3 regions of the Agromyces atrinae genome follow, and region 1 is predicted to be linked to each of the others. Evidence: predicted binding sites of a transcription regulator. Region 1 holds the regulator's gene; each other region holds the start of a gene.
What was found. The regulator HspR, encoded in region 1, represses chaperone genes until heat shock. The targets are predictions, from matches to a motif close to AAGTTGAGTCNNNNNGACTCAACTT.
Positions count from the first base shown of each region.

Region 2: BJ972_RS08395 (ATP-dependent Clp protease ATP-binding subunit) is a predicted target of HspR. The motif match lies at 1,881-1,905, and genes of this name have one in related genera.
Region 3: BJ972_RS13760 (Hsp20/alpha crystallin family protein) is a predicted target of HspR. The motif match lies at 7,395-7,419, and genes of this name have one in related genera.

Region 1 covers NZ_JACCBI010000001.1:2,691,324-2,701,107, forward strand. The annotation lists gene dnaK (molecular chaperone DnaK) at 153-2,012, shown strand; gene BJ972_RS12630 (nucleotide exchange factor GrpE) at 2,015-2,605, shown strand; gene BJ972_RS12635 (DnaJ C-terminal domain-containing protein) at 2,691-3,683, shown strand; gene BJ972_RS12640 (heat shock protein transcriptional repressor HspR) at 3,692-4,108, shown strand; gene BJ972_RS12645 (hypothetical protein) at 4,238-4,891, opposite strand; gene BJ972_RS12650 (sensor histidine kinase) at 4,927-6,471, opposite strand; gene BJ972_RS12655 (response regulator transcription factor) at 6,468-7,235, opposite strand; gene BJ972_RS12660 (GNAT family N-acetyltransferase) at 7,463-8,161, shown strand; gene BJ972_RS12665 (glycosyltransferase 87 family protein) at 8,097-9,359, opposite strand; gene BJ972_RS12670 (class I SAM-dependent methyltransferase) at 9,430-9,784, shown strand, end outside.
Region 2 covers NZ_JACCBI010000001.1:1,761,830-1,771,613, forward strand. The annotation lists gene BJ972_RS08395 (ATP-dependent Clp protease ATP-binding subunit) at 1-1,863, opposite strand, end outside; gene BJ972_RS08400 (NADPH-dependent F420 reductase) at 2,017-2,658, shown strand; gene BJ972_RS08405 (NUDIX hydrolase) at 2,678-3,151, opposite strand; gene BJ972_RS08410 (LPXTG cell wall anchor domain-containing protein) at 3,246-4,634, opposite strand; gene BJ972_RS08415 (GNAT family N-acetyltransferase) at 4,793-5,362, shown strand; gene BJ972_RS08420 (dihydrofolate reductase family protein) at 5,459-6,067, shown strand; gene BJ972_RS08425 (DUF1905 domain-containing protein) at 6,077-6,364, shown strand; gene BJ972_RS08430 (hypothetical protein) at 6,425-7,819, opposite strand; gene BJ972_RS08435 (M20/M25/M40 family metallo-hydrolase) at 7,886-9,235, opposite strand; gene BJ972_RS08440 (LLM class oxidoreductase) at 9,416-9,784, shown strand, end outside.
Region 3 covers NZ_JACCBI010000001.1:2,957,070-2,966,853, reverse strand. The annotation lists gene kynA (tryptophan 2,3-dioxygenase) at 1-432, shown strand, start outside; gene BJ972_RS13805 (amidohydrolase family protein) at 437-1,408, shown strand; gene BJ972_RS13800 (kynureninase) at 1,405-2,661, shown strand; gene BJ972_RS13795 (DHA2 family efflux MFS transporter permease subunit) at 2,665-4,152, opposite strand; gene BJ972_RS13790 (PadR family transcriptional regulator) at 4,155-4,754, opposite strand; gene purS (phosphoribosylformylglycinamidine synthase subunit PurS) at 4,929-5,195, shown strand; gene purQ (phosphoribosylformylglycinamidine synthase subunit PurQ) at 5,195-5,893, shown strand; gene BJ972_RS13775 (hypothetical protein) at 5,977-6,150, shown strand; gene BJ972_RS13770 (DUF3817 domain-containing protein) at 6,239-6,700, shown strand; gene BJ972_RS13765 (adenine phosphoribosyltransferase) at 6,717-7,247, opposite strand; gene BJ972_RS13760 (Hsp20/alpha crystallin family protein) at 7,458-7,868, shown strand; gene purL (phosphoribosylformylglycinamidine synthase subunit PurL) at 7,994-9,784, shown strand, end outside.

The DNA of each region.
Region 1 (9,784 bases):
GGATGACGCTCAACTTTGGTGATCTGAACTTGACACCATTCCGTCGGCGCGGGAAACTTGATTCGTCAGGACTCAAGTCTTGACATAACGACTTCAGCCGGCACCGATCGGCTGCACCATCGTCAGCCACACCATCAAGGAGAGAACAAGATATGTCCCGTGCAGTAGGAATCGACCTCGGAACCACCAACTCGGTGGTCAGCGTTCTCGAGGGTGGCGAGCCCACCGTCATCGCGAACGCCGAAGGCTTCCGCACGACCCCGTCGGTCGTCGCCTTCACCAAGGACGGCGAGGTGCTCGTCGGCGAGACCGCCAAGCGCCAGGCCGTGACCAACGTCGACCGCACGATCTCGAGCGTCAAGCGCCACATCGGCACCGACTGGACGCAGGAGATCGACGGCAAGAAGTACACGCCGCAGGAGATCTCGGCACGCATCCTCGGCAAGCTCAAGCGCGACGCCGAGCAGTACCTCGGCGACACCGTCACCGACGCCGTCATCACCGTTCCCGCGTACTTCAACGACGCCGAGCGCCAGGCCACGAAGGAAGCCGGCGAGATCGCGGGCCTCAACGTGCTGCGCATCATCAACGAGCCGACTGCCGCCGCTCTCGCGTACGGCCTCGACAAGGGCAAGGAAGACGAGCTCATCCTCGTCTTCGACCTCGGTGGTGGAACGTTCGACGTCTCGCTCCTCGAAGTGGGCAAGGACGACGACTTCTCGACCATCCAGGTGCGCGCCACCTCGGGTGACAACCGCCTCGGTGGTGACGACTGGGACGCCCGTGTCGTCGAGTGGCTCACCAAGCGCTTCAAGGAGTCGACGGGTGTCGACGTCTCGAAGGACAAGATCGCTCAGCAGCGCCTCAAGGAGGCCGCGGAGCAGGCGAAGAAGGAGCTCTCGAGCTCGACCTCGACGTCGATCCAGCTGCCCTACCTCTCGCTCACCGAGAACGGCCCCGCCAACCTCGACGAGACGCTCACGCGCGCCCAGTTCGAGAACATGACGAGCGACCTGCTCGACCGCACGAAGAAGCCCTTCGACGACGTCATGCGTGAGGCCGGCGTGAAGATCGCCGATGTCGCACACGTCGTGCTCGTCGGTGGATCGACCCGTATGCCCGCCGTGGGCGAGCTCATCAAGCGCGAGACCGGTCAGGAGCCGAACAAGGGCGTCAACCCCGATGAGGTCGTCGCCGTCGGCGCCGCACTCCAGGCCGGCGTGCTGCGCGGCGAGCGCAAGGACGTCCTCCTCATCGACGTCACCCCGCTGTCGCTCGGTATCGAGACCAAGGGCGGCATCATGACGAAGCTCATCGAGCGCAACACCGCCATCCCCACGAAGCGCAGCGAGACCTTCACGACCGCCGACGACAACCAGCCGTCGGTCGCCATCCAGGTCTTCCAGGGCGAGCGCGAGTTCACCCGCGACAACAAGCCGCTCGGCACCTTCGAGCTCACCGGAATCGCCCCGGCCCCTCGTGGCATCCCGCAGGTCGAGGTGACCTTCGACATCGACGCCAACGGCATCGTGCACGTGTCCGCGAAGGACAAGGGCACCGGCAAGGAGCAGTCGATGACGATCACCGGCGGCTCGTCGCTTCCGAAGGAAGACATCGAGCGCATGGTGCGCGAGGCCGAGGAGAACGCCGCCGAAGACAAGAAGCGTCGCGAGTCGGCCGAGGTGCGCAACTCCGCCGAGCAGCTCGTCTACTCGATCGAGAAGCTCATCAAGGACAACGACGAGAAGCTCCCCGCTGACGTCAAGTCCGAGGTTCAGGGCGACGTCGACGCGCTCAAGTCGGCCCTCGCGGGTGACGACGACGAGGCCGTGAAGACCGCGTTCGAGAAGCTCTCGCAGTCGCAGGGCAAGCTCGGCGAGGCCATCTACGCCCAGGGCCAGGCGGCCGACGCCGCGGCCGGTGAAGACCAGGCGCCCACGGGCGAGCAGGCCTCCACCGACGAGGACGTCGTCGACGCCGAGGTCATCGACGAGGACGACGAGAAGAAGTAGTCATGACTGACGAGAACCAGAAGCCGGATGACGCCGACGAGGTGACGCCCGAGGCCGAGTCGACCGACTCGCCCCAGGCCGATGCCCCCGAGGAGGCCATCGACGCCGAGGTCATCGATGTCGACGACGAACTCACGGTCGACGACATCCTGAACGCGGCGAACGCCGAGATCGACGATCCGTCGAGCGAGCACCTCGCCGACCTCAAGCGGGTGACCGCCGAGTACGCGAACTACCGCAAGCGCACCGAGGCCAACCGCGAGGTCGAGCGCGAGCGCGCGATCGGCTCAGCCGTCGCCGTGCTCCTGCCGGTGCTCGACGACCTCGACCGTGCTGAGAAGCACGGCGACCTCGTCGCCGAGACGCCCTTCGCGGCCATCGCGGCCAAGCTCCGCGGCTCGATCGCGAAGCTCGGCCTCGAGCCGTTCGGTGCCGTGGGCGAAGCCTTCGATCCGCAGCGACACGAGGCGATCTTCCAGCAGCCCTCGCCCGACGTCGAGGTCGACACCGTCGCTGACGTCGTCGAGACGGGGTACACGCTCGGATCGACCCAGCTGCGCGCGGCGAAGGTCGTCGTCCAGACACCCGCGTAACGCGCACGATGCGGGCCGGATCCTCGAGGGTCCGGCCCGCGTCATCCCCATTCACTTTTCGATGCACCACAGGAGGGAGGCGTCCATGGCCAGCCAGGATTGGTTCGACAAGGACTTCTACAAGGTCCTCGGCGTCTCCAAGGACGTCTCCGAGGCCGAGCTCAAGAAGACGTACCGCAAGCTCGCCCGTAAGTACCACCCCGACTCGAACCCCGGCGATGCGGCGTCCGAGGCGAAGTTCAAGGAGATCAGCGAGGCCCACTCGGTGCTCTCCGACCCCGAGCAGCGCAAGGAGTACGACCAGATCCGCGCGATGGGTTCGGGCGCTCGCTTCACCGCCCCCGGCGGCGGGCAGGGCACCGGCGGCTTCGAGGACGTCTTCGGCGGCATGTTCGGTGGCGGCGGTGCCGGCCAGCGCACGAGCTACCAGCAGGGCGGCGCCGACTACGACGACCTGCTCGGCGGGCTCTTCGGCGGCGGGCGCTTCGGTCAGACGACCGGCGGCTTCCGCGGCTACGGCGGGCCGACCCGCGGCCGCGACGTGACCGCCTCGACGACCCTCGACTTCATCACGGCGACGCAGGGCGACCAGATCACCCTGCAGACCTCCGAGGGCAAGCCGATCACGGTGCGCATCCCCGCGGGCGTCTCCGACGGGCAGAAGATCAAGTTGCGCGGCAAGGGCCAGCCTTCGCCCGACGGCGGCGAGCCCGGCGACATCGTGCTCACTGTCTCGGTGCGGAAGCACCCCGTCTTCGAGCGCGATGGCCTGAACCTGCGCGTCACCGTTCCCGTGACCTTCGCCGAAGCCGCGCTCGGCGCCACGATCGAGGTTCCGACCCTCGGCGGCGCACCGGTCAAACTCCGTGTCGCCCCCGGCACACCGAGCGGCCGCGTGCTGCGCGTCAAGGGTCGCGGCGTCACGACGTCGAAGGGCACGGGCGACCTCCTCGCCGTCGTGCAGATCGCCGTTCCCGCCCACCTCTCGAAGGATGCCCAGGAAGCGCTGGAGGCATTCGCCGCGAAGCTGCCCGACGAGAACCCGCGCAGTGAGCTGCTGCGCGCCGCACGCGACTGAGGCGACCCATGGACGAGAAGAGCCCGATCTTCGTGATCTCCGTCGCCGCCGAGCTCGCGGGCATGCACCCGCAGACCCTGCGGCAGTACGACCGCCTCGGCCTCGTCTCGCCCGACCGCACGGCGGGCAAGTCGCGCCGCTATTCGATGCGCGACGTCGTGCAGCTGCGCGAGATCGCCGTGCTGTCGGCCGAGGGCGTGAGCCTCGAGGGCATCCGCCGCGTACTGCAGCTCGAGAACCGCGTGACGACGCTCGAAGCGCGCGTGCGCGAACTCGAGGGCGCGCTCGCCGACGAGATGCTCAACCGCCCGGGCCGCCGCGTCTTCGCCGCGGGCTCCGAGGGCGAGGTCATCTCGCTCCGCTCGGGCACGCGCGTGCGCCGCGAGACGGCCGTCGTCGTCTGGCGTCCCCTCGACAGCGAGTGACTACTCCGCCCCACCTACCTGAGTGATGCGTGCCGACACTGTTCGCAATTCAGGTTGCGGTGCGGCGTGTCGGGTTCTTGAGTGGCGAGAGAAGGGTGCGACGCGCGCGCCAGCCTGAATTACGAACAATCACCAGGAGTCGGCCGGCGCCTCGATGACGGGCACGGGCGACGTGCTCCAGTGCGTGCCGTTGCCGTAGTGGCTCGACGCCCACGGCGAGGCCCAGATCGCTCGCGCCGTGGCATCCGCCGACGTGCCCGCCTCGAGACCGGCGACGATGTCGGTGTAGAACGAGCGGGCCTTCAGGTTGTCGGCCGCGTACTTCGCCGCCGTGACGAGGCTGTCGTAGCTGCCGAGACCGCTGCCGCCGCCCGATCCGTAGCCGTTGTTGAGCGGGTTGTTGCGGTTCCACCAGTTGTCGGGGCCGTTCTCCTGCCGCATCCAGCGCAGCACGACGTTGACGTTCTCGTCGGTCGTCGGCCAGTCGCCGAAGAACAGCACGAGCCGAGCCCAGTCGTGGTTCGTGCCGCCCGCGATGAGCGTCTCGGGCCCGGTCGACGCCGCGTAGCTGTCGCGCGAGACCGTCGGATCGGTCAGCTCCGACGACACCGAGATCGACTGCAGATCGGTCGTGGGCGCCTCAGCGACCTCGCCGTTCGCGTACGTCGACAGGGGCGGAAGCACGGGCGCGACCGTGAGGCTGCCGACGAGGGCAGCCACGGCGAGGGCGACGAGGGCGCGAGCCGGTCGTCGCCGCGGTGTGGTGGAGGGTGCGTTCCGCATGCGGCAGAGAGGCTAACACCGCTGCCTGGGTTCCGTCAGTGCGTCTTCTGCGACGACTGCACGGGAGGCACGGGTGCGCCGCGCGGCTCGGCGACGGATGACGGTGCGGCGAGTTCGTTCGGCAGCTCGATGCGGAACACCGTGCGACCCGGCCGCGAGTCGACCGAGATCCGGCCCTCGTGGGCTTCGACGATCGAGGCGGCGATCGCGAGGCCGAGGCCCGTGCTGCCCGAGTGGCGTGAGCGCGAGGCATCCCCCCGCGCGAAGCGCTCGAAGAGTTCGGGCACGAGTTCGGGGTCGATCCCGGGCCCGTCGTCGATGACCTCGAGCACCGTCGTGCCGCGGCCCGGCGTGAGCCGGGCGGTCACCGACGAGCCGCTCGGGGTGTGCACGCGCGCGTTCGCGAGCAGGTTCGCGACGAGCTGGTGCAGTCGCTCGCGGTCGCCGACGATCGGGCGGCAGTCGTCGGGCACGTCGGCGAGCCACGTGTGGGTGCCGTCGGCGGCTCGCGCATCGCTCACGGCGTTGATGACGAGTTCGCACAGGTCGACGTCGTCGATGTGCAGGTCCTGGCCCTCGTCGAGGCGCGCGAGCAGCAGCAGGTCGTCGACGAGCGAGCTCATGCGGCGCGCCTCCGACTCGATGCGCGCGAGCGAGTGCTCGGTCATGTCGGGCAGCTGCGCGGCCTCCTGCCGCGTCAGCTCGGCGTACCCCTGGATCGAGGCGAGGGGCGTGCGCAGCTCGTGGCTCGCATCGGTGACGAAGCGGCGCATGCGCTTGTCGCTCGCGGCGCGCACGGCGAGCGCGCGGTCGACGTGGTGCAGCAGGTGGTTGAGCGCTTCGCCCACCTGGCCGACCTCGGTGCGCGGGTCGGTGTCGGCGGGGTCGACGCGGTCGGTGATGACGACCTCGCCGCGCTCGAGCGGCAGCTTCGCGACGTCGGCGGCGACGACGGCGACGCGCGAGAGCGGGCGCAGGGCGAGCCGGACGACGAGGATGACTCCCGCGACGGTGATCGCGAGGGCGAGCACCGAGAGGATCGAGATGAGCACGGTCTCGTCGAAGACGGCCTGACGCACGGTCGCGAGCGAGACACCGGCGATGAGCACCTGCCCCGACTCGTTGATCGTCGTCTGCACCCGGTACGGGCCGAGGTCGGGCAGTTCGACGGTGGTGCGGCCGGAGATCGCAGGCCCCGAGTCGAGCACGGTGGTCTCGAGCTGGGTGACGACCTCGCCGCGGAGCGGTGAGGCGCCGCCATCGGTGAAGCGCGCGGAGTCGACGATCTCGCAATCCTGCATGAGCGCGATGATCGTGTTCGGGGCGTGCCCGATGAAGTCGGCGAGCTCCTTCTTCGGGTACTTCGCGTTCGGGTCGGGAACGATGGGCATGTACTTCTCGACCGAGTAGTCGAGTGCGTTCATCGAGCCCGTCAGTTGCGTGTCGACGACCTTCGTCAGGCTCGCGCCGAGGGTGACGACCGAGATGGCGCCGACGGCGACGAGCACCGCGGCGACGAGAGTCGTCGTGCCGACGACGATGCGACGGCGCAGCGTCCAGGGAGCGCGCGTGCCCGTCATCCGTCGCTCGATCGCAGCAGGTAGCCGACGCCGCGCACCGTGTGGATCATCGGGGGCCGGTCGGCGTCGATCTTCTTCCGCAGGTACGAGACGTAGAGGTCGACGATGCTCGCCTTGCCGGCGAAGTCGTAGTTCCACACCCGATCGAGGATCTGAGCGCGCGTGAGCACGCGGCGGGGGTTCCGCATGAAGTGGCGCAGCAGCTCGAACTCGGTCGAGGTGAGGTTGATGACCTCGCCGCCGCGCTGCACCTCGTAGCTCGACTCGTCGAGCCACAGGTCGCCGACGACGAGCCTCTCGTCGCTCTCCTCCGCGGTGTTGGCGAGGCGTCGCAAGAGGCCGCGGAGGCGGGCGACGAGCTCTTCGAGGTTGAACGGCTTCGTCATGTAGTCGTCGCCGCCGGCCGTGAGGCCGATGATGCGGTCGTCGACCGAGTCGCGGGCGGTGAGGAAGAGCACGGGCGTGCCGTCGTCGTACTGGCGCAGCGTGCGCAGCACGCTCAGGCCGTCGGTGTCGGGCAGCATGACGTCGAGCACGACGACGTCGGGGCGGTCGGCACGGTACCGCTCGATCGCCTCACGGCCGGTCGCGGCGGTGTCGACGAGCCAGCCCTCGTAGCCGAGTGCGAGGCTCACGAGGTTCGTGAGAGCCGGTTCGTCGTCGACGAGGAGGACCTTGACGGGCGAGCCGTCGGGCCGGTGAATGCGGGGTAGTTTGGCGAGGACCGCCCGTCGCCGGCCGGAGTCCGCGACCAGATCGGGAATGTCCACTGGGGTATTATCCCGGTCACACCCCTATTCCGTATAGCTCAGAGCCACTCTCATAAGAGACTCACATGTTCTCTTATCCCACACATGTGGGGTGTGCGTATGGTCTCCTTCATGAACGGGAACCACGCCGTACCGCTCATTGATGCATCGGTCGGGGGACGAGGCGCGGTGAGCCGACGATGACCACGACTTCGGCACGACTCGGAACACGATCGCACATCGTGGCTCCGTCTTCTGAGAGCATCAGCGACGCTCTGCGCACGGCCCTGCGCTCCGCCGTGACGCTCGGCGGCCGCTTCCGCCGACCGCGGTTCCTCCGCGGGCCCCGCATCGAACGCGCCGTCGTGGCTCGCGTCATCACGACCGACCGCCTCGTGCTGCGACCCCACCGTCGCGCCGACGCCGCCGCCTGGTTCGCCCTGCAGTCCGACCGCGCCGTGACGCAGTACCTCGACTGGCCCGAGCGCACCAAGGCTCAGTCGCGCCGTCACCTCCGAGACCGCACGCGCCACACGCGTCTGCTGCAGACCAACGACTTCCTCGCCCTCGCGGTCGAGTACCAGGGCCGCCTCATCGGCGACGTCTCGCTCCACCTGCGTGATGTCGCGAGCGACGAGCGCTCGGCCGAGATCGGCTGGGTCGTGAGCCCGGATGTCGCGGGCAGGGGTCTCGCGACGGAAGCGGCGAACGCCCTGCTCGATGTCGCCTTCGATCAGCTCGGCGCCCGCTGGGTCAGCGCCGTCATGGATGTGCGGAACGACCGTTCGATCGCCCTCGCGCGACGCCTCGGCTTCCTGCCCGTCGGGCACCTCAAGGGCGACCTCGTCATGAAGCTCGCTGCGCCGACCGTCGAGGTCAGCGAGCCCGAGGTGACGGCTCCGGTGCACGAGTCGCGCGCGGCGCTCCGCCGCGCGGCCTGACCTCGGCCGCGACCCGGGCGAACGCGATCCGGGCGAGCGCGAGCACCGACCATGCGAAGAGCGCCACGAGCATGGCGTTCCGCGCGAGCAGCACGACGGCGGGGACCGGCTCGAGGTCGACGAGCGGCAGGTAGAGGATCGGGAACACGATCGTCGTGAGCAGCTCGGCCACCGCGAGAGCGATCGCGACGCGCATCCACCGATCCCGCGCGACGAGCAGCCCGCCGACGACGACCGGCGCGAGCCACAAGAGGTACTGCGGCGATCCCACCTTGTTGAAGACGATGAGCGCGCCGACGAGGGCGAACGCTCCGAGGGCGACGAGATGCGCGCGCTCGGTCTCCGAGGCGACACGGCGCCGGGCGAGCACGAGCAGCACGGCGACGATCACGAACGCGACGACGAGCGCGGGCGTCGACGCGGCGACGGCGAGATGCGCGCCCGGACCGACGACCTCACGCGTCGCGAGCGCCTCGTTCTGATAGACCGACGCACCGGGAACCCCGAGGATCGCCATCCACAGCCACGGCGTCGCGATGGGTGCCTCGACCTGCAGTGCTCGGTCGCCCTGGATGGTGAGGAACGTCGCGATCTGGCGGAGCCCGCCGAGCGACGCCGCGACGGCGAGGATGACGACCGTGACGGCCGCGCCCGCGGCGAGCACCGATCGGGCGCGCGCGAGCACGACGAGGGCTGCCGCGATGACGGCCGCGGGCCACACCTTGATCCATGTGGCGACCGCGAGCAGCACTCCCGCGACGGCGGGCTTCCGCATCAGGAGCGCGAAGGCCGCGACGACGAGCGGGCCCGTGACGCCTTCGAGCCGCAGCAGTGAGACCGGTGCGAGGAGGAACACTGTCGCGAGCCAGAACCACGCCGCGGGGTACGCGGACCGTCGCCGACCGCCCTCGGTCAGCACCCAAAGGGCCGCGCCGTTCGCTGCCGTGAGCATCGCGAGCCACACCGCTTGATAGAGGTACGGGCCGAGGAGGGCGGGCACGACGATCGGCAAGAGCGCGAGAAGCGGGTACACCCACGGGGCGTCGAGCCCGATCCACACGTCGTGTTCGAGCGCGCGCATCGCCCACTCGCGGTAGAGAGGAAGGTCGCCTTCCACCCCGCCCGCGAGGATGAGCGGAAGCAGAGCGATCGCGTAGACCGCATGCAGCCCGATGAACCCCCACACGAGTGCGCGCATCCGGTCACCGTAGGGCCGGCGGGTGACGCGGGCGTGAACGCCCGGCGACCGATCCGCCTAGCATCGACACATGCCCCTCGACTTCGACAGCCTGCGCCGGTGGCCCGACGTCGAGGCGCCCGACCTCCTCGCGAGCGATGCCGCCGACCGCCTCATCCTCGACGAATCGGCGCCGTTCCGAGCCGGGCTCGGTGACGGAGCGCTCGCGATCATCGGCGATTCGTACGGCGCGCTGACGCTGGGGGCGGCGGATGACGGTGCGACCGGCATCCGCGTGCACCAGGACGCGCTCTCGGGCGAGGGCGCCCTCGACGCCAACGCGTACGCCGCCGACCTCGACGACCGGTATCGATCGTTCGACCTCGTGCCCGAGCTCGTCGCGGGGGCCGAGGTCGTCCTCGTGCGGTTGCCGCGCTCGCTCGACG
Region 2 (9,784 bases), 930 kb from region 1:
GCTCATGTCGAAGCGGATCACGGCCGACTCGTCAGCGAAGAGCGACTCGGCGAGAGCCTTCGCGAGCTCGGTCTTGCCGACACCCGTCGGGCCGAGGAAGAGGAAGCTCCCGACCGGTCGACGCGCGTCGCCCATGCCGGTGCGGTTGCGACGCACGGCCTTCGCGACAGCGGCGACCGCGTCATCCTGCCCCACGACGCGGGCGTGCAGTTCGGCCTCGAGGTGTCCGAGACGTTCGCGCTCACCCTCGGTGAGACGGCTGACGGGGATGCCGGTGGCACGCGCGATCACCGCAGCGATCTGCGCCTCGTCGATGACGGCCTCCGGCGACGACGCCGCAGCGCGACCCGTGGCACTGGCCTCGTCGAGCTTCGCCTGCACTCCGGCGATCTCGTCGCGCAGCCGCGACGCCTCCTCGTAGTGCTCGGCCGAGACGGCCGCATTCTTGGCGCCCTCGAGCGAGGCGAGCTGCTCGATGAGCCCGCTCACGTCGACCTGACGCCCGAGGCGCAGGCGCAGTCGTGCCCCCGCCTGGTCGATGAGATCGATGGCCTTGTCGGGCAGCACGCGGTCGCCGAGGTACCGGGCCGAGAGTTCGACCGATGCACGAAGCGCCTCGTCGGTGTAGGTCACACCATGGTGCTCCTCGTATGCAGGACGCAGTCCGTGAAGGATCAGCACGGCGTCCTCGATCGACGGTTCGCCCACGCGCACGGGCTGGAAGCGACGCTCGAGCGCCGGGTCCTTCTCGATGCGGCGGTACTCCGCGAGCGTGGTCGCGCCGAGCAGGTGCAGCTCGCCTCGCGCGAGACGCGGCTTCAAGATGTTGCCGGCGTCCATTCCGCCATCGCCCGCTCCACCGGCACCGACGACGGTGTGCACCTCGTCGATGAAGACGATGAGTTCGTCACGGTGCGCCGAGATCTCGTCCATCAGCTTCGTGAGTCGCTCCTCGAAGTCGCCGCGGTAACGCGTGCCGGCGAGCATCGCGGGCAGGTCGAGCGAGACGACGCGCTTGTCGCGCAGTTGCTCGGGAACCTCGCCGTCGACGATCGCCGAAGCGAGCCCCTCGACGATCGCGGTCTTACCGACTCCCGCCTCGCCGACGAGCACGGGGTTGTTCTTCGTGCGTCGCGAGAGGATCTCGATGGCCTGCTCGATCTCGTCGGTGCGCCCGATGACGGGGTCGAGAGATCCGAGCGCGGCGAGCGCCGTGAGGTCGGTGCCGAACTGGTCGAGCATCGGGGTGTCCGAGGGCGCGGCGGCCTCACCGTCATCCGTCGCCGTGAAGTTCTGCTCGTCGCCGACGCCGTCGCGAAGTCCCTGAGTGAGTGCCTCAGCCGTGACGCCGGCGCGCGCGAGCACCTGGCCCGCGGGGGCATCCTGACCGAGCACGAGCGCGAAGAAGAGGTGCTCGGGGTCGATGTACGTCGATCCCGACGAGCGCGCCACCTGGTACGCGTGGAAGAGCGCACGGCTCGCCGACGGGGTGATCGTCGCGGCCCGAGCGCGGGGGTCGCCGGCCTCGAAGCCCTCGGATGCCGCGGGCAGACGCGACTCGGCGGCCGTGACGATGCGCTCGGGATCGACATCGATTCGTGCGATGGCCTGCGCCACCGTCTCGTCCTCGACGATCACGCGCACGATGTGCAGCGCATCGAGTTCGGTCTGACCGCGCTCGAGCGCGAAGCGCCCGGCCTGCTGCAGGATGCTCTGCGTCCGCGCGGTGAGGAAGCGGCTCAGGTCGATGGATCGTGCCGCACGAGCACGCTCGCCGTCGAGGTAGCGCGCAAGGAAGTCGTCGAACGAGTTGCCGTCGTCGGGGCGGGAATCAGCGTTCTCGGGGGTGAAGTTCTCGGGCACGAAACCTCCTGGGTTGAAACTTGAGTGCCTTACGCTCAACTTCAACGCGAGCGGGGCGAGGGTATTCCCGGCGTGCGTCGATTTCTTCCCGAGAGGTTGCTGTCATCTGCCGACATCCAGGAATTCATGCGCGCGAGCACCGTTGTCCCGAACATGACAACACTCGGAATCATCGGAGCAGGACACATCGGATCGAACGTCGCGCGGGCCGCGATCGCGGCGGGATATGACGTCGTCATCTCGAACTCGCGCGGACCGGAGACGCTCGGCGACCTCATCGGCGAACTGGGCGGGAAGGCGCGAGCCGCGACCGCCGAGGAAGCCGCAGCGGCGGGCGACGTCGTCCTCGTCGCCGTGCCCCTCAAGAACTACCGCGACGTTCCCGTCGCTCCCCTCGCCGGAAAGATCGTCGTCGACGCGAACAACTACTACTTCGAGCGCGACGGTCACATCGACGCCCTCGACCGCGGCGAGACGACGACATCGTCGCTCCTGCAGGCGCACCTGCCCGAGTCGAAGGTCGTCAAGGGCTTCAACCACATCGTCGCCGCGACGATCCCGACCGACGGCACTCCCGCGGGAACGCCCGACCGCCGCGCCCTCGCCACGGCGAGCGACCACGCCGATGCGATCGAGTTCATCACCCGCTTCTACGACGAGCTCGGCTTCGACACCGTCAACATCGGTGCCCTCGAGGACTCGTGGCGCGTCGAGCGCGACCGCCCGGCCTACGTCGTGCGCCAGAACCGCGACGAGCTCGTCGCGAACCTCGCGAAGGCGAACCGCCTGCCGTAGTCGCGGTGCTCGGCGTCGCTCAGCGGCCGCCGAGGAATCGCGCGGCGACGGTGTCGTCGAGCGCCGCCTCGATTCGGGCGCGGTGCTCGGCGGCGACCGCCGACAGATCGGCGAGCGGATGCCACGCGAGATCGGTCATCTCGCCATCGGCCGGGTACGGGTCACCCTCGACCCATGCGCAGCGGAACGTCAGATCGAGGTAGTCGGCCTGGTCGCCGTTGGCGTAGGTGATCCGCGGCACGGTGCTGACCGAGGCGAGGCGCTCGACGCGAATCACGACGCCGGCCTCTTCGAGAGCCTCGCGACGCGCCGCGTCCGCCGGCTCTTCGCCGGGATCGACGATGCCCGTGATGGGCGTCAGCGCACCATTGTCGGAACGGCGGCCGAGCAGCACGTCGTCGCCCCGCAGGATGACGGCGGTGACGCCGACGAGCGAGAGCGGAACGGTTCCCACGTGCCGACGGAGTTCGAGGATGAAGTCAGGGGTGGCCATGCCGCCACCCTAGCGAGACGCGCCTGATGAGACGACGGAAGCGCGCCCCGGGAATGCTCCCGGGGCGCGCTTCGACGTTGGTGCTGCGTGTGCGTCAGTCCACTCGGCGGCGCAGGACGAGGAATCCGCCGGCGACGAGGAGCATCAGCCCTCCCGCGAACAGCGTCGCCGCACCGGCGGCATCGATTCCGGTCTCGGCGAGCGATTCGCGCGGTGCGTCACCCTGCGTAGGTGCCGGCGCCGGTGCAGGCGCGGGCTCCGGTGCCGGTTCGGGCGCAGGTTCGGGCGCGGGCTCCGGCTCCGGCTGGGGCTCGGGCTCCGGCTCGGGCTCGGGCTCGGGCTCGGGCTCGGGAACGACCGGCTCGGCGACCACGGTGAGCTGGATGCTCACCGATCGCGTCGCAGAGACGAGGCTGAGCGTGCGCTGCCCCGGGGCGGCGTTCGCGATCGTCAGGGTTCCCGTCGCGGCACCGTCGGTGTCGGCGTCGAGCGTCAGGACGCTCTGGGTGTCCCACTGCACGTCGATCGACTCGTCGGCACCGAATCCGGTCGCCGTGATCGTGATGCCGGAAGCGAGGTCGCTCACGGTCGGCGTCGTGGTCGACGGCACGACGACGGGCTGCGGCTGAGGTTCGGGCTCCGGCTCAGGCTCAGGCTCAGGCTCAGGCTCGGGCTCCGGCTCCGGCGCAGGCACATCGGCCGTGACGGTCAGCGTCGTCGCGATACTCGCGGCACCGCTCGATACGGCGAGCGAGTACGTTCCCGCGCCGAGGGGGCCGGAGTACGTGAAGCGCGCCTCACCGTCATCCGTCGCCGTCTCGGTCGCGACGGGCGACCCATCGACCGCGAGCTCGACGCTCGACTGGGCGAGGAAGCCCGAGGCGGTCACGACGATGCCGTCGTCGACGAGGGCCGACTCCGAGACGCTCGTGGCCGAGAGGGCGATGGCGGGTTCGGGCTGAGGCTCCGGCTCCGGCTCCGGCTCCGGCTCAGGCTCCGGCTCCGGCTCCGGCTCGGGTTCGGGCTGCCCGCTCACTTCGGCGACCCACTCGAACGTGTTGCCCGAGCAGCCGAGGTCGGGCATCGTCGCGACGCCCTGGCCGCTCGCGGTTCCGTCGGCCTCGATGATTCCCGCGACGACGAATCGGATCTGCGCGCCCGGATCTCCGACGTACCAGTCGGCTCCGAAGAAGCCGTTCTCCTCGACGGGAGTCGGCGGCATGTCGGCCCACGGCGTGATCGCGGGCATGCCGAAGCAGTAGATCGCGCTCTGCGTGGAGAAGCCGCTGACGAGTCCGTCGCTGCTCACCTCGAACGAGACGGGCGAATCGAGGTCGTCCTGTGTACCCGTGTACTGCCCGGCAGGCACGGGTGATGCGGCGAACGCGGCACCGGCGATCCCTCCCGCGGTGAGCGCGAGGGCCCCGGCTCCGGCGAGCGCTGTGGCCCACAGGCCACGCTTCGCTCTCGGTCGTGTCGGCATGAATGTCATCGTGGTGTGGTCTCCCCATGGTCGCGGCTCACACCCCGAACGGGGGTAAGCACTCGGCTTCACGATGCTATGAAGCGGACCGCCGCCTCCGGTATCCGTGGTTCCACGGGTATCTCGACGCGGGGCACGACGAGTGGCACAGTGGCGTGATGGCGATCGACATTCGGCCGGCGACGGTGTTCGCCCATGTCGCGACGATGGTGGGGCCGAAGCGTCCCGATGCGAACGTGTGCTGGTGCCTCAGCTACCGCATCCCGTCGGCCGACAACCGCGAGCTCGTCGGCCCCGCGCGCGGCGATCGCGTGCGCGCACTGTGCCGCCAGACGGTACCGCCCGGTGTGCTGGCCTACGACGGCGACGAGGTCGTCGGGTGGGCGGCCGTCCATCCGCGCTCCGACACGAGCTTCGCGCGCAACCGCAAGATCCCCGTCATCGACGACCTCGACGTCTGGTCGTTGTGGTGCGTGCGCGTGCGCCCCGGGCACCGCGGCTCGGGAATCTCGCATCGACTCGTCGAGGGAGCCGTCGCGTTCGCGCGCGATCACGGAGCACCGGCCGTCGAGGCCTACCCGGTCGACAACCGCGGCGCGAAGGTCGACCTCACGATGGCGTACGTGGGAACGCGGAACCTCTTCGAGAAGGCGGGATTCACACACGCCGCCGACACCGACTCGGTGCTGAACGGCTTCCCCCGCGTGCTCATGCGCCTCGCCCTCTGACCTCCGCAGGCCTCCGACGGTTTACTCCGCTCGGCCGCAGGCCGAAGATGGGGAGAGCGGCGCTCTCGTCCGCAGGCGCCCGCACCGGGAGATCTCATGGGAATCATCGCTGCTGACCTGTTCCTCACCCTCGACGGCGTGTACCAGGCGCCGGGCGGGATCGACGAAGACCCGAGCGGAGGCTTCGAGCACGGCGGCTGGCAGGCCGGGTTCCCGGGTCAGGATGCGGGCGAGACGATCCTCGCCAACATCGCGAAGATCGACGCGCTGCTGCTCGGCCGGAAGACCTACGACATCTTCGCGTCGTACTGGCCCGGTCACGGCGACTCCGACCCCATCGCGGAGCGCTTCAACCGCATCCCCAAGTTCGTCGTCTCGCGAGAGCTCGTCGACCCGACCTGGGCGGGCACGACGGTGCTGCGGGATGCCGCGTCAGCGGGGCGTCTTCGCGACGACTTCAACGAGGTGCACCTCATCGGTAGCGGCGACCTGCTGAACTCGCTCCTCGAAGCAGACGTCGTCGACCGGCTGAACCTCTGGCTCCACCCGCTCACGCTCGGCAGCGGGAAGCGGCTCTTCGGCACGGGCACCCTCCCCGCCGCATTCCGACTGACCGAGCCGCCCCGCGGCTTCGAGGGCGGATCGGTATCGCTCGTCTACGAACGCGCGGGAGACGTCGTGACGGGCAACATCGACGACATCTGAGCCTCACCCATGGATCTCGAGTTCACCGGTCCCGTCTGGTACTGGCGCGGGCCGGCGCCCTTCCACTTCGTCACCGTTCCGGTCGACGAGGCCGACTCGATCGGCGAGGTCGCGGCCCACGTCACCTACGGCTGGGGCATGGTGCCGGTGACGGTCACCATCGGCGTGACGTCGTGGTCGACATCCCTCTGGCCGAAGGATGACGGTTACATCGTTCCCCTCAAGGCCGACGTGCGTCGCGCCGAGAGCATCGAGCTCGACGACGTCGTCACGGTGCGCCTCGGTATCGGGGTGTGAGCTGCGCCGGCGACGACCCGGTCAGATGGCTCTCGCTGCACGGCGCGGCCTCACTCGCGGTCAGCCACCGGCGGAGTCCGCAGTCAGCGCGATGAGTGCGATGCCGCCGCACAGCCCGAGTGCGAGCACGGCGATCGATGCCCACCGTGCGAAGGTCGCCACCCTCGCGCCACGCAACACCTGAGCGCCCCGGTGTGAGTGCACGATCCGCACACGCGCGGCCTCCGCGAGCGCGAGGCCGACCGGTGGGATGACGCAGAAGATGCAGGCGACGACGGCGAGGGCGCTGAGCGGAACGGGGGGCTCGTCCGGCTGCCGCGCCGCCTCGGCGACCCGGCGCGCGAGCGCCCGCGCGAGATGACGAGCAACGATCTCGCGGAGCACCCCTCGGCCGCGGATCGAGGCAGTAACGCCGAGATATCGTGACGCGAGCACCGAGGGCACGGTGATCGAGACGACGACCCACGTCAGAAGCATCGCCGCACCGAACGGCGAGCCGTAGACCACCGCGGCGTCCCACACGACGATGTACACGAGGATGACGACGGGCACGCTGATCAGAGTGATCACGACGCACACGATCACGAGCGTCACCCAGTCGCCCTGCACAGAGAGCTGGTACGAGTACGTAGCGACGGCGACGACCACAGCACCTGCGGCGAGACTGATGAGCACCGCCGCGGCCCGAGCACCCAGACCCTCCCACGAATCGATCACGATCGGGGGAATGAGTCCCGCCAGCACCGATGCGATCACGAGAGTCGACCACTGCCGGGTCTTCGCCCTCCCGCTGGGTCGCCGTGTGCCCGTTGTCACCGAGAGAAGGGGACGAGCGGCCGCCTCTCGACGTCGGAGACGCCACTCGCGGACGAGGTCGCGACCCTTGCGCAACTCATCGCCCGCCACGGCTGCATCGGAAGCGACGAGCGCGACGAGGACTCCTCCGATGAGCGGCCCGAACAGTCGAAGGACGTCGATCGACGTCGGCCCGGTCACGTTCTGGACGGACTGATACAGCCCGAGCGCGAGAGTCGCGATGGCGAGCGCATCGGCGACCTGCGCGAGGGCATACCGGCGGGCCGCGCCAGAGACATCGCGGGACCTGTCACCGGAGACCTCTGCACGCACCGCGACCTGCAGAGCGATGGCGATCGTCACCGAAACACCGAGAGTCGCGAGGAAGACCTCGGCGGGCAGCGGGGGAAGAAGGATGCGGATCGGGCTGGTACCGGTGTTCGTCAGCGCAGCGATTTCACGGAGGAGGAACACTGCCCCGACAGCGACGGTGGCCACGATCGACGCTCGAAGGAGAGTCATTCGCATCCCCCGCCAGTAGTCGTCGTGCTTCCCGACGAAGACCTCAGCGTCGTCATGCGGCTCGCCGGTCTCGACCGGCTTGCGACGCCACCCCCAACTCAGCTCGATGCTCTTTCGCGACTCGACGGATTCAGACACCATCCGATTCTGCGATGAACATGTTCACGCCGGTGGGTTCTCCACAGGGCAGTTCTGAGGTGCGCGCTACTCGCCGAGCACCTCACGCACGACGCGGTCGAGCGCCGAGACCGTGAGGTCGATGGAGTCGAGGTCGATGCGTTCGTTGTGACCGTGGAAGAGCCGGCGGAAGCGTCCGTAGTCCCACCGTTCGCTCAGGACGCCGAAGCCGTAGGCGGGCACGCCTCGCCGCCGGAAGAAGCGCCCGTCGGTTCCGCCGACGCCGAGCATGGGCAGCAGTTCGGCCGTGGGGTACGCGCGACGCACGGCCGAGCGCAGCGCCTCGACGACCGGGGTGTCGAGGGGCGATACGGTCGACGCCCCGTACAGGTCTCCCTCGATCGTGATGTCGTCCATGAGATCGCCGAGCGCCTCGCGCAGGTACCCTTCGACGTCGTCGGCCGACACATCGGGGAGGATCCGGATGTCGAGATCGATGCTCGCCTCCCCCGGGATGACGTTGCCCTTCTCCCCCGCCCGCACGATGTTCGGAGAGATCGTCGTGTGCGTCGACGCGTGGGCGAATCCGGCGAGCGCGCCGGTCGACCCGAGCGCGTCGTAGAAGCGATCGGGATCGGTGAGCGCCGCACTCGTCTCGGTGTCGTAGGCGAGGGCGTCGACATAGGCGCGCCACTCGGGCGAGATGACGGTCGTGCCCCGGAATCGCGCGATGCGCGTCACCGCCTCGGCCGCGATGACTCCCGCGTTCCGCGCACCCCACGGCGCCGACCCGTGACCGGGCGTGCCGCGCACGAGCAGCCGACGTGTGGCGATGCCCTTCTCGCCGACCATGACGGTGAGAGACGGCTGCGGCCCGGCGTGCGCTCCGCCCGATTCGGTCAGCACGTAGTCGGCGTCGATGAGGTCGGGTCGATTCTCGGTCAGCCACTGCACACCGAATCGACTGCCGTTCTCCTCGTCGGCGACGGCGGCGAAGACGAGGTCGCCGCGCGGCCGGAAGCGCGCCGCCCCGGGAACCCCCTCGGCGAGCGCGCGCGTCACGACGGCGTACGACGCCGTGAGGTTCAGCATGTCGATGGCCCCGCGACCCCACAGCTCACCGTCGATGATCTCGGCCGCGAACGGGTCGTGCTCCCAGCCCGCCTCCTCGACGGGTACGACGTCCGTGTGCCCCACGAGGGCGAGGGTCGGAGCCGAACGGTCGCTGCCCTCGATGCGCACGATGAGCGACGCCCGCCCGGGATGGGGCTCGACGACGATTCCCTCGAGCCCCGAACCCGCGAAGAACTGCTGCAGGGTGCGCACGGTGCGGATCTCGTGGCCGGAATCGGGCGTGCCGTCGTTCACGCACCGGTTGCGAATGAGCTGCTGCAGCAGCTCGGTCGTCTGCTGGGCGAGGGTTCCGCGGTGGGGCATGAGTCCATTCTCCGTGTCCGTCTCCTTCATGCTGCGTCACATTCGGCGTCGCGACCGCCGCGTGAGACGCCCCGCGACGTTCTGTGACGCCTGTTGTCTGCCAGGCCCCGCGAGAGGTCGGCGCCTGATTGGCTTCCGACACGCGCTCGCCGTCGGAGCGGGCGCGAGGAGGAGGACATCGTGACCGAACGCTCACTGATCATCGCCGTCGAACTCGACGGGGACGGCGCGCATCCCGCGAGTCACGCGGCGACCCGATCAGCGGATGACGCCCTGAGCGCACGACGCCTCCGCGATGTCGTCACCACGGCGGAACGTTTCGGCTTCACGGCGGCGACGTTCGACGGGTCGGCGCACGCTCCCCGCTCGAACGGCACTCCTGCGCGACTCGATCCCGTGCAGCGTGCGGCGTTCACCGCTCCGCTCACGACGTCGATCGGGCTCGTGCCCGTCGTCGACACGCTCTACACCGAGCCGTTCCACATCTCGACGCAGATCGCGAGCCTCGACTTCGCCTCCCTCGGCCGAGCGGGCTGGATCGCCGTCGCC
Region 3 (9,784 bases), 270 kb from region 1:
AACGAGCGCATGCTGACGGTCTTCGAGAGCGAGCCCGGCGCGCACGAGCTGCTCTCGAATCTGCTCGCGGCCCCCACCATCTATGACGAGTTCCTGCGCTACCTCGCTCGCGCGGGCTACCCGATCCCGACCGAGGTGCTCGAGCGCGACGTCACGCGGGCCTGGACCTTCCGCGAGGACCTCGTGCCCGTCTTCACGGCGATCTACGCCGACGCCGACGCGAACTGGTCGGCGTACGAGACGTGCGAAGAGCTCGTCGACCTCGAGGACAACTTCCAGCTCTGGCGGTTCCGTCACCTGAAGACGGTCGCGCGCATCATCGGCCACAAGCCGGGCACGGGCGGCTCGAGCGGCGTGCCGTTCCTGCAGCGCGCCCTCGATCTCACGTTCTTCCCCGAGCTCTTCGCGGTGCGCACCGAGATCGGACGATGACGTCGTGAATCGGGTCGACCTCGGCGACGAAGCCCGGAGCGTGCGTCGTTCGCTCGCCGGTGAACACGCGGGCGAGACGGGCACCCGGTTGCCGCCGTTCATCGACCACCACGTGCACCTCGCGCTCGTCGATCCGTCGGGTCTCGGCGCGCACGGCATCGCGGGCGTCGTCGATCTCGGCGCGAACCCGGCGACGATCAGCCGCTTCGCGGAGTCCGCGGGGCGCGCTCGCGTCGCTTACGCGGGCGCCTTCCTCACCGCACCGGGCGGGTACCCCGTGGGGCGATCCTGGCTGCCCGAGGGAGCCGCCCGCGAGATCACGCCCACGACGTCATCCCCCGCCGACGCGCTTCCCGACGCGGCGCGCATCGCGGTCGACGAGCAGGCGGCCTTCGGGGCGAGCGTCATCAAGGTCACGCTGAACTCCGACGGGCCCGTCCTCGACCTCGACACGCTCCGAGCGATCGTCGCTGCGGCGCGCATCCACGACCTGCCGGTCGCCGCCCACGTCGAGGGCGAGGGGATGACGCGGCTCGCGCTCGACGCCGAGATCGACGCCCTCGTCCACACGCCGTGGACCGAACACGTGCCGTCGAGCCTCATCGCCCGCGCCGCCGCACGCCAGGTCTGGATCTCGACCCTCGCGATCCACGAGGGCGCAGGCCGCGACACCGCCCTCGACAATCTGAGCCGCTTCCGCGAGGCGGGCGGCCGCGTCGTCTACGGCACCGACCTCGGCAACGGCGACTTGCCCGTCGGCGTGAACGCCGTCGAGATCGCGGCGCTCCAGGATGCCGGTTTCGGCGCCCGCGGCATCCTCGCCGCCCTCGTCGACCCGTGGCCCGCCGCCGCCCAGCCCGACGACGGCATCGCCACGTTCGTACCCGGGCCGCGACCCACCGCACCCACCGATCTGCCCGCGTGGCTCGCGCGCTCCTGCGTCGTGCCCGTCGAAGACCTCGAGGAGATCCGATGACCGACACCTCTCGCGACCACGCCGCCCGACTCGATGCGGCCGACCCGCTCGCCTCGCACCGCTCGCGCTTCTTCGGCGCCGACGGCGCGGGCGCCGCGCTCGACGCACCTGCGGGCACCCCGCTCGCCTACTTCGACGGCAACTCCCTCGGGCGACCGCTCAGTGCGAGCATCACCCGCATCGAGCTCTTCCTCCGCGAGCAGTGGGGCACGCGCCTCATCCGCGGCTGGGACGAGCAGTGGATGGAGCTGCCGTTCGTCATCGGCGACGACCTGGGCCGCGCAGCCCTCGGTGCGGCCGCCGGTCAGACCGTCATCGGCGACTCGACGACGGTTCTGCTCTACAAGCTGTGCCGCGCGGCCGTCGACGCGGCCGGCCCCGATCGCCGCGTGATCGTCGTCGACCGCGACAACTTCCCGACCGATCGCTACGTGCTCGAGGGCATCGCGGCCGAGCGCGGCATGACGCTCCGCTGGATCGACGTCGACACGTCGGCCGGCGTCACGGCCGAGCAGGTCGAGGCCGCGGTGGGCGACGACACCGCCCTCGTCGTGCTGAGCCAGGTGGCGTACCGTTCGGGCCACCTCGCCGACGTGCCGCGCATCACCGAGATCGTGCACGCGGCCGGAGCCCTCGTGCTGTGGGACCTCTGCCACTCGGCCGGCGCCGTGCCGGTCGACCTCGATGCCTGGAACGTCGACCTCGCCGTCGGCTGCACCTACAAGTACCTCAACGGCGGCCCGGGCTCCCCCGCATTCGCCTACGTGCGCCGCGACCTGCAGCAGACGTTGGCCCAGCCGATCCAGGGCTGGATGGGCACCGCCGACGTGTTCGCCATGGGTCCCGAGTACACGCCCGCCGCCGGGATCCGTCGATTCATCAGCGGTACTCCGCCGGTCGTCGGCATGCTCGCCATGCGCGACACCATCGCGCTCATCGAGGAGGTCGGCATCACCGCGATCCGCGAGAAGTCGATCGCCCTCACCGAGTACGCGCTCGCCCTCTCGGCCGAGTGGCTCGCCCCGCTCGGCGTCGAGGTCGCGTCGCCGACGGATGCCGCCGAGCGCGGTGGTCACGTGACGCTGAGCCACCCGGCGATGCGCGAGGTGACCGCGCGGCTCTGGGCCGACGACGTCATCCCCGACTACCGCGACCCGCACGGGCTGCGCATCGGACTGTCGCCCCTGTCGACGAGTTTCGACGAGGTCTGGCTCGGCATGCGCGCCGTGCGCGACACGCTCACCGCGCTCTGAGCCCTACCCCTCGGCGGCGACCGGAGCCGCGGGCGTCGGGGCACCCCACGCGACGGTCTGCTTCGGCTTCGCGAAGAACAGCACGACGAGGGCTCCGACGACGAAGGCGATGATCGGCAGGATGAGCGACTGACCCATCGCGGCGCTGAAGCCCGCGGCGGCTTCGGCCGGGAGCGCCCCGCCCTGCTCGGCGGCACCCGTGTCGAAGCCGGGAAGCTCGGCGGCGAGGCGCGAGTTGAGGAGCGCGGCGATCGCGGCCGAGCCGAACACCGAACCGACCTGGCGGGTCATGTTGTAGACGCCGGAGCCGGCACCCGCGAGGGCGGGCGGCAGGTTGCGGGTCGCCGTCGTCGCGAGCGGCGCCCAGAGCCCCGACATCCCGAGACCGAGGAAGGCGGCCGGGATGAGGAGCAGCCAGAACGGCGAGTCGGGCGTGAGGAGCGTCGCCATCCACGAGAGGGATGCCGCGACGACGAGGAACCCCGTGAACGCGATCCAGCGCGGGTTGACGCGGTCGGCGAGCTTGCCGACGAGCGGCGAGGCGATACCGGTGACGACCGCCATCGGCGCGAGCATGAGGGCCGCCTGGGTCGGCTCGAGGCCACGGCCGACCTGGTAGTAGAACGCGAGCGGGAGCGGCATGGCGACGATCGCGAGGCCGAGCACCGTGATCGCGGCGTTCGAGAGGGCGAAGTTACGGTCACGGAAGAGGCCGAGCGGCAGGAGCGGCTCGGCGCGGTTGAAGCGCTGCCACACGACGAAGCCGACGAGCACGACGAGACCCGTGATGATGAGGCCCCACACCGAGATCGGGCCGACGATCGTGCCCCATTCGAACGTCTCGCCCTCCTGGATCCCGAAGATCACGAGGAAGAGGCCGACGGCGCTCAGCACGACGCCGAGCCAGTCGAAGCGGTGCGCGTGCGTCGTGAGGTTCGGCACGAGACGCACCGCGAGGATGAACGCGACGATGCCGACGGGCACGTTCACGAAGAAGATCCACTCCCACCCGAGCGAGTCGACGAGCAGTCCGCCGAGGATCGGGCCGACGAGCGTCGCGACACCCGCGACGGCACCCCAGAGACCCATCGCCGCGCCGCGCTTGTCGGGCGGGAAGATGCGCGTGATGACCGACATCGTCTGCGGCGTCATGAGCGCGGCGCCGAGGCCCTGCACGGCGCGAGCCGCGATGAGCATGCCGATGTCACCGGCGAAGCCGCACCACAGCGACGCGAGCGTGAAGATGACGAGGCCGACGAGGTACACGCGCTTCGGGCCGAAACGGTCGCCGAGACGGCCCGTGATGAGCAGCGGCACGGCGTAGGCGAGCAGGTACGCACTTGTCACCCAGATGACGGCCGTGATGTCGGTGTCGAGGTCGCGCAGGATCGCGGGGTTCGCGATCGACACGATCGTCGAGTCGACGAGGATCATGAAGAAGCCGATGACGAGCGCCCAGAGGGCGGGCCAGGGGCGGGTGACGTTCTCCATCGTTACTTCTCTCTTCCGGCGAGCAGGTCGCCGTCGGTACGCCACGGGATGTCGCCCGAGGAGATCTGGTCACGCGTCGTCCTGACCCACGCCGCTTCGGCGAGGAGCATGGTGCGCGTGTAGTCGACGTTGAGGATCCAGCGTCGTTCGACGCCGGACTCCTCGAGGGGGCCCGGAAGGTGCGCGTCGATGTACGACACGACCTCGTCGAGCGAACGGAGTCGCGCGGTGAGGAGATCGATGACCTCGGCGCGCGGCAGATTGTGGGCCTCGCCGATCGCGAGGGAGAACTGCGGGAACTCGTTGACGTGCTCGCCGAGCATCGCGGCGATCCTCGCCCGGAGCGCATCGTGACCCGCGGCGGTGATCGCGTAGAGCGTGCGTTCGGGACGGTTGCCCTCGCGCTCGGTGCCCTCGGCGACGATGAGACCGTCGGCATCGAGGCGCTCGATGGCGCGGTAGAGCGTGCCGGCGCTGAGCTTCACGACCTTGTCCTCGTGGCGCTTGATCAACAGTTGGTACATCTCGTAGGGGTGCATCGCGCGCTCGGCGAGGAGCGCGAGGGCTGCGACGGCGAGGGGGGCGATGGTACGAGGGGGCATGCGGCTTTCACGACGTGACGGGGAGGGTGTGGTTATTCCGGTCGGAATATTACGCCGGGAATACCTGGGATGCAAGGCGGTCGGGGCGGCGCCGCACCCGCGCGAACCGCGCGGGCTCCCGTGACCGGTAGAATCGGCGTCATCCCCTTGCCCCGTACCGGACGGAGAAACTCGGTGCCCACGATCACGGTCGACGTCATGCCCAAGGCCGAACTGCTCGACCCGCAGGGGAAGGCCGTCGCCGGCGCCCTCGCGCGCACCGGCCACACTGCCATCAGCGGCGTGCGTATCGGCAAGCGCTTCGAACTCACGGTCGACGGACCGATCGACGACGCCGTGCGCGCCGAGGTCGAGAAGCTCGCCGACGAGGTGCTGTCGAACTCCGTCATCGAAGACGTCGTGGGCATCCACTACGAGACCGCCGCAGGCGAGACCCACTGATGCGCATCGGCGTCATCACCTTCCCGGGCTCGCTCGACGATCGCGACGCCCAGCGCGCCGTTCGTCTCGCCGGCGCCGAGCCCGTCGCCCTGTGGCACGGCTCGCACGACCTCGAAGGCGTCGACGCCCTCGTGCTGCCCGGAGGGTTCAGCTACGGCGACTACCTCCGCGCGGGCGCGATCGCGAGCCTGTCGCCGATCATGACCGAGGTCGTGGATGCCGCGAACAAGGGCCTTCCCGTGCTCGGAATCTGCAACGGGTTCCAGATGCTCGCCGAAGCGCACCTTGTCGAGGGTGGCCTCGTGCGCAACGACCACGGCTCGTTCGTCTGCCGCGATCAGGTGCTGCGCGTCGAGAACACGTCGACCGACTGGACCAATGCGTTCGACGACGGCCAGGAGATCACGATCCCGCTGAAGAACGGCGAGGGCGGATTCATCGCGTCCGCCGAGACGCTCGATCGACTCGAGGGCGAGGGCCTCGTCGCCTTCCGCTACGTCGGCGTGAACCCGAACGGGTCGCTCCGCGACATCGCGGGCGTGACGAACGCGCGCGGAAACGTCGTGGGCCTCATGCCGCACCCCGAGCACGCGGTCGAGCCGGGCTTCGGCCCCGACACCGACGTCGCCATGCGTTCGGGCGTCGACGGCCTCGGGTTCTTCTCGAGCGTCATCCGCAGCTCGCTCGTCGAGGCGTAGGCGCAGCGAACCTCCGGGTCGCACCGAGGGTGCGCAGGGGTCGTTCATAGGTCGCGCAGAGGGTGCGCGTCGACCATCGTTCCGTGAGGCGGACGCCTCGAAGGAGGAACGATGACCACGACATCCGAGCACGCCACGACGCCGCTCCCCGCGGGGCCGACGGCTGCACCCGCGACAGCCCCGACGACGGCGTTCGCGGCGGCACCGGCGGCACCGGCACCGGCACGACGGATGACGGCAGCGGGTCGAACACGTAGGGGCCTCGGCCGCCCCGGACTCCCAGGGCTTCGTCAGCAGTCGCACGGTTAGCCTGGAGGCTCACGCCTGAGACCCCGCCGGAGCCCCATGACGCCCCAGATCTTCTTCCGTACTGTCGCGATCGCGGAGGCGATCACGTGGACCCTGCTCCTCACGGGCATGTTCCTCAAGTACATCGCCGAGGTCGGCGACTGGGGTGTCGCGATCGGCGGCGGGATCCACGGATTCGTGTTCCTCGTCTACGCCGTCTCGGTCGTCTTCGTGGGCGTCAACCAGCGCTGGAGGATCGGCACGATCATCGTCGGTCTGTTCTCGGCCGTCATCCCGTATGCGACGATCCCGTTCGACATCTGGGCCGACCGCACCGGGCGTCTCGCCGGCGGATGGCGCCGCGAGGCGACCGATCACCCGCGCGACGGATCGTTCGTCAACGTGACGCTGCGCTTCGTGCTGCGGCACCCGGTCATCGTCGGTGCGATCGTCGCGGTCGGCGTCGTGGTCGTGTTCTCGGCGCTGCTCGTCATCGGCCCGCCCGGCGGCAAGGCCTGACGACGGGGCGGCCCGGCTACGCGTTCAGCAGGCTGAAGACCTCGTAGTCGGAGAGCACCTGGCGGCCGGGGAGGTCGTTGAGTTCGAGCGCGAACGCCATGCCGGTGACGTGCCACCCGGCTCGTTCGACGAGCCGCGCCGCAGCACCCGCCGTGCCGCCCGTCGCGAGCAGGTCGTCGACGATGAGCACTCGAGACCCCGCGGGCAGCTGGCCGGCGTGCACCTCGAGGCGCGCCTCGCCGTACTCGAGCGCGTAGCTCTCGCCGATCGTGTTGCGCGGCAGCTTGCCGGCCTTCCGCACCGTGAGCACGCCCTTGCCGCAGACGGCGGAGGCCGCGCCCGCGAGGAGGAAGCCGCGGGCCTCGAGGCCGCCGATGTAGTCGAAGCGCCCCTCGAAGGGAGCGACGAGCGCTTCAGCGAGCGCCATGAGGGCCGGGCCGTCGGCGAAGACGGGCGTCAGGTCGCGGAAGAGGATGCCCGGCGACGGGAAGTCGGGGATGAGCTCGATGAGGTCGTGCACGCGCTCAGCGGCGCTCGGAGTGTTCACCGATACAGGCTACGCGCCTCCGTGCCGCGGACGGCTCGTGAGGGGTCAGTAGATGCGCCTCCGGGCGTTCGTTTCGTCCAACTACTGACTCCTCACCAGCACCCCGCGATGGATTGGCACTCTCCGGCGAGAGTGCTAATATCTTCATAGTTGAGTCACATCGACTCAACTACACGCACTCAGAGATAACGACAGGAAAGGACACCGACGATGACCCGCACCTACGACCCCTTCCGTGACCTCGCCTCCGCTCTCGTCGAGGGTCGCCGAGGCCCGCGCAGCATTGCCATGGACCTCTACCGCGACGGCGACCACTACGTGCTGACGGCCGACCTTCCCGGCATCGATCCGGGATCGGTCGACATCGACGTCGACGGCCAGCTCCTCACGATCCGCGCCGAGCGCACGCTCGCCGCAGGAGACGGGGTGAAGTGGCTCACGCGCGAGCGCGAGGCCGGAACGTTCCTCCGTCAGTTGAGCCTCGGCCAGGGCATCGACACGGAGAAGATCTCGGCCAACTACACGAACGGCGTCCTGAGCGTGACGATCCCCGTCAGCGAGAAGGCCAAGCCGCGCAAGATCGAGATCTCGACCGATCAGCCGCAGCCGATCACCGTCTGATCGGCCCGTAGGGCAGGATGCCGCGTGCGCTCGTCGCACGCGGCATCCACTGTCTCCGGCCCCGGTAGACTCGGTGGGTCAGGCATCCGCTCGAGCACTCGTCTCGTCGCCACTCTGGAGCATTCGTGACCACCCCTCCCGCAGCGCAGACCGTACCCGTCCCCGACACCGTCGAGAACGCGAAGGCGACACCCGAGAAGGAGCAGCCCTACGGCGCCCTCGGGTTGAAGCCCGACGAGTACGAGCAGATCAAGAAGATCCTCGGCCGTCGCCCCACGTCGGGCGAGCTCGCCATGTACTCGGTGATGTGGAGCGAGCACTGCTCGTACAAGTCGTCGAAGCGCTACCTCCGCCAGTTCGGCGAGAAGGTCTCGCCCGACATGAAGAAGAACCTCATGGTCGGCATGGGCGAGAACGCGGGCGTCATCGATGTCGGCGAGGGCTGGGCCGTGACCTTCAAGATCGAGTCGCACAACCACCCGAGCTACATCGAGCCCTTCCAGGGCGCCGCGACCGGCGTCGGCGGCATCGTGCGCGACATCATCTCGATGGGCGCCCGCCCCGTCGCCGTCATGGACGCGCTGCGCTTCGGCGCCATCGACGACCCCGACACCGCACGCGTCGTGCACGGCGTCGTCTCGGGCATCTCGTTCTACGGCAACTGCCTCGGCCTGCCGAACATCGGCGGCGAGACCTGGTTCGACTCGGTCTACCAGGCCAACCCGCTCGTCAACGCCCTCGCGGTCGGCGTGCTGCGCCACGAAGACCTGCACCTCGCCAACGCCCGCGGCGTCGGCAACAAGGTCGTGCTCTTCGGCGCCCGCACGGGTGGCGACGGCATCGGCGGAGCATCGATCCTGGCCTCCGACTCGTTCGACGAGGGCGGCCCCACGAAGCGTCCCGCCGTCCAGGTCGGCGACCCGTTCGCCGAGAAGGTGCTCATCGAGTGCTGCCTCGAGCTCTACCGCGGCGACCTCGTCGAGGGCATCCAAGACCTCGGCGCGGCCGGCATCTCGTGCGCGACGTCGGAGCTCGCCTCCAACGGCGACGGCGGCATGAAGATCACGCTCGACAACGTGCTGCTGCGCGACCCGTCGCTCACCGCCGAAGAGATCCTGATGTCGGAGAGCCAGGAGCGCATGATGGCGATCGTGCACCCCGACAAGCTCGAGGGCTTCCTCGCCGTCACCGCCAAGTGGGACGTCGAGACGAGCGTGCTCGGCGAGGTCACCGACACCGGCCGCCTCGTCATCGACTGGCACGGCCAGGAGATCGTGAACGTCGACCCGCGCACCGTCGCCGTCGACGGCCCGGTCTACGACCGCCCCGTCGCCTACCCCGCGTGGATCGACGCACTGCAGGCCGACTCGGCCTCAGCTCTCCCCCGGGATGCCGCTGAGCTGCGTTCGCAGTTCCTCGCACTGCTCGGTTCGCCGAACCTCGCTGACGCCTCGTGGGTGACGAGCCAGTACGACAAATACGTGCTCGGCAACACGGCGCTCTCGTACCCCGACGACGCGGGCATGATCCGTGTCGACGAGGAGTCGGGTCTCGGCGTCTCGATCGCGACCGACGCGAACGGCCGCTACTGCCAGCTCGACCCCAAGGCCGGCGCGCAGCTCGCCCTCGCCGAGGCGTACCGCAACGTCGCCGCGACCGGTGCGGTTCCCGCCGCCGTCTCCGACTGCCTGAACTTCGGCAGCCCCGAGAACCCCGAGGTCATGTGGCAGTTCGCCCAGGCCGTCGAGGGTCTCGCCGACGCGTGCCTCGAGCTCGAGATCCCCGTCACGGGCGGCAACGTGTCGTTCTACAACCAGACCGGCGACGTGCCGATCCACCCGACGCCCGTCGTCGCCGTGCTCGGTGTCATCGACGACGTCGCCCGCCGCGTGCCCTCGGGCTGGCAGGACGACGGA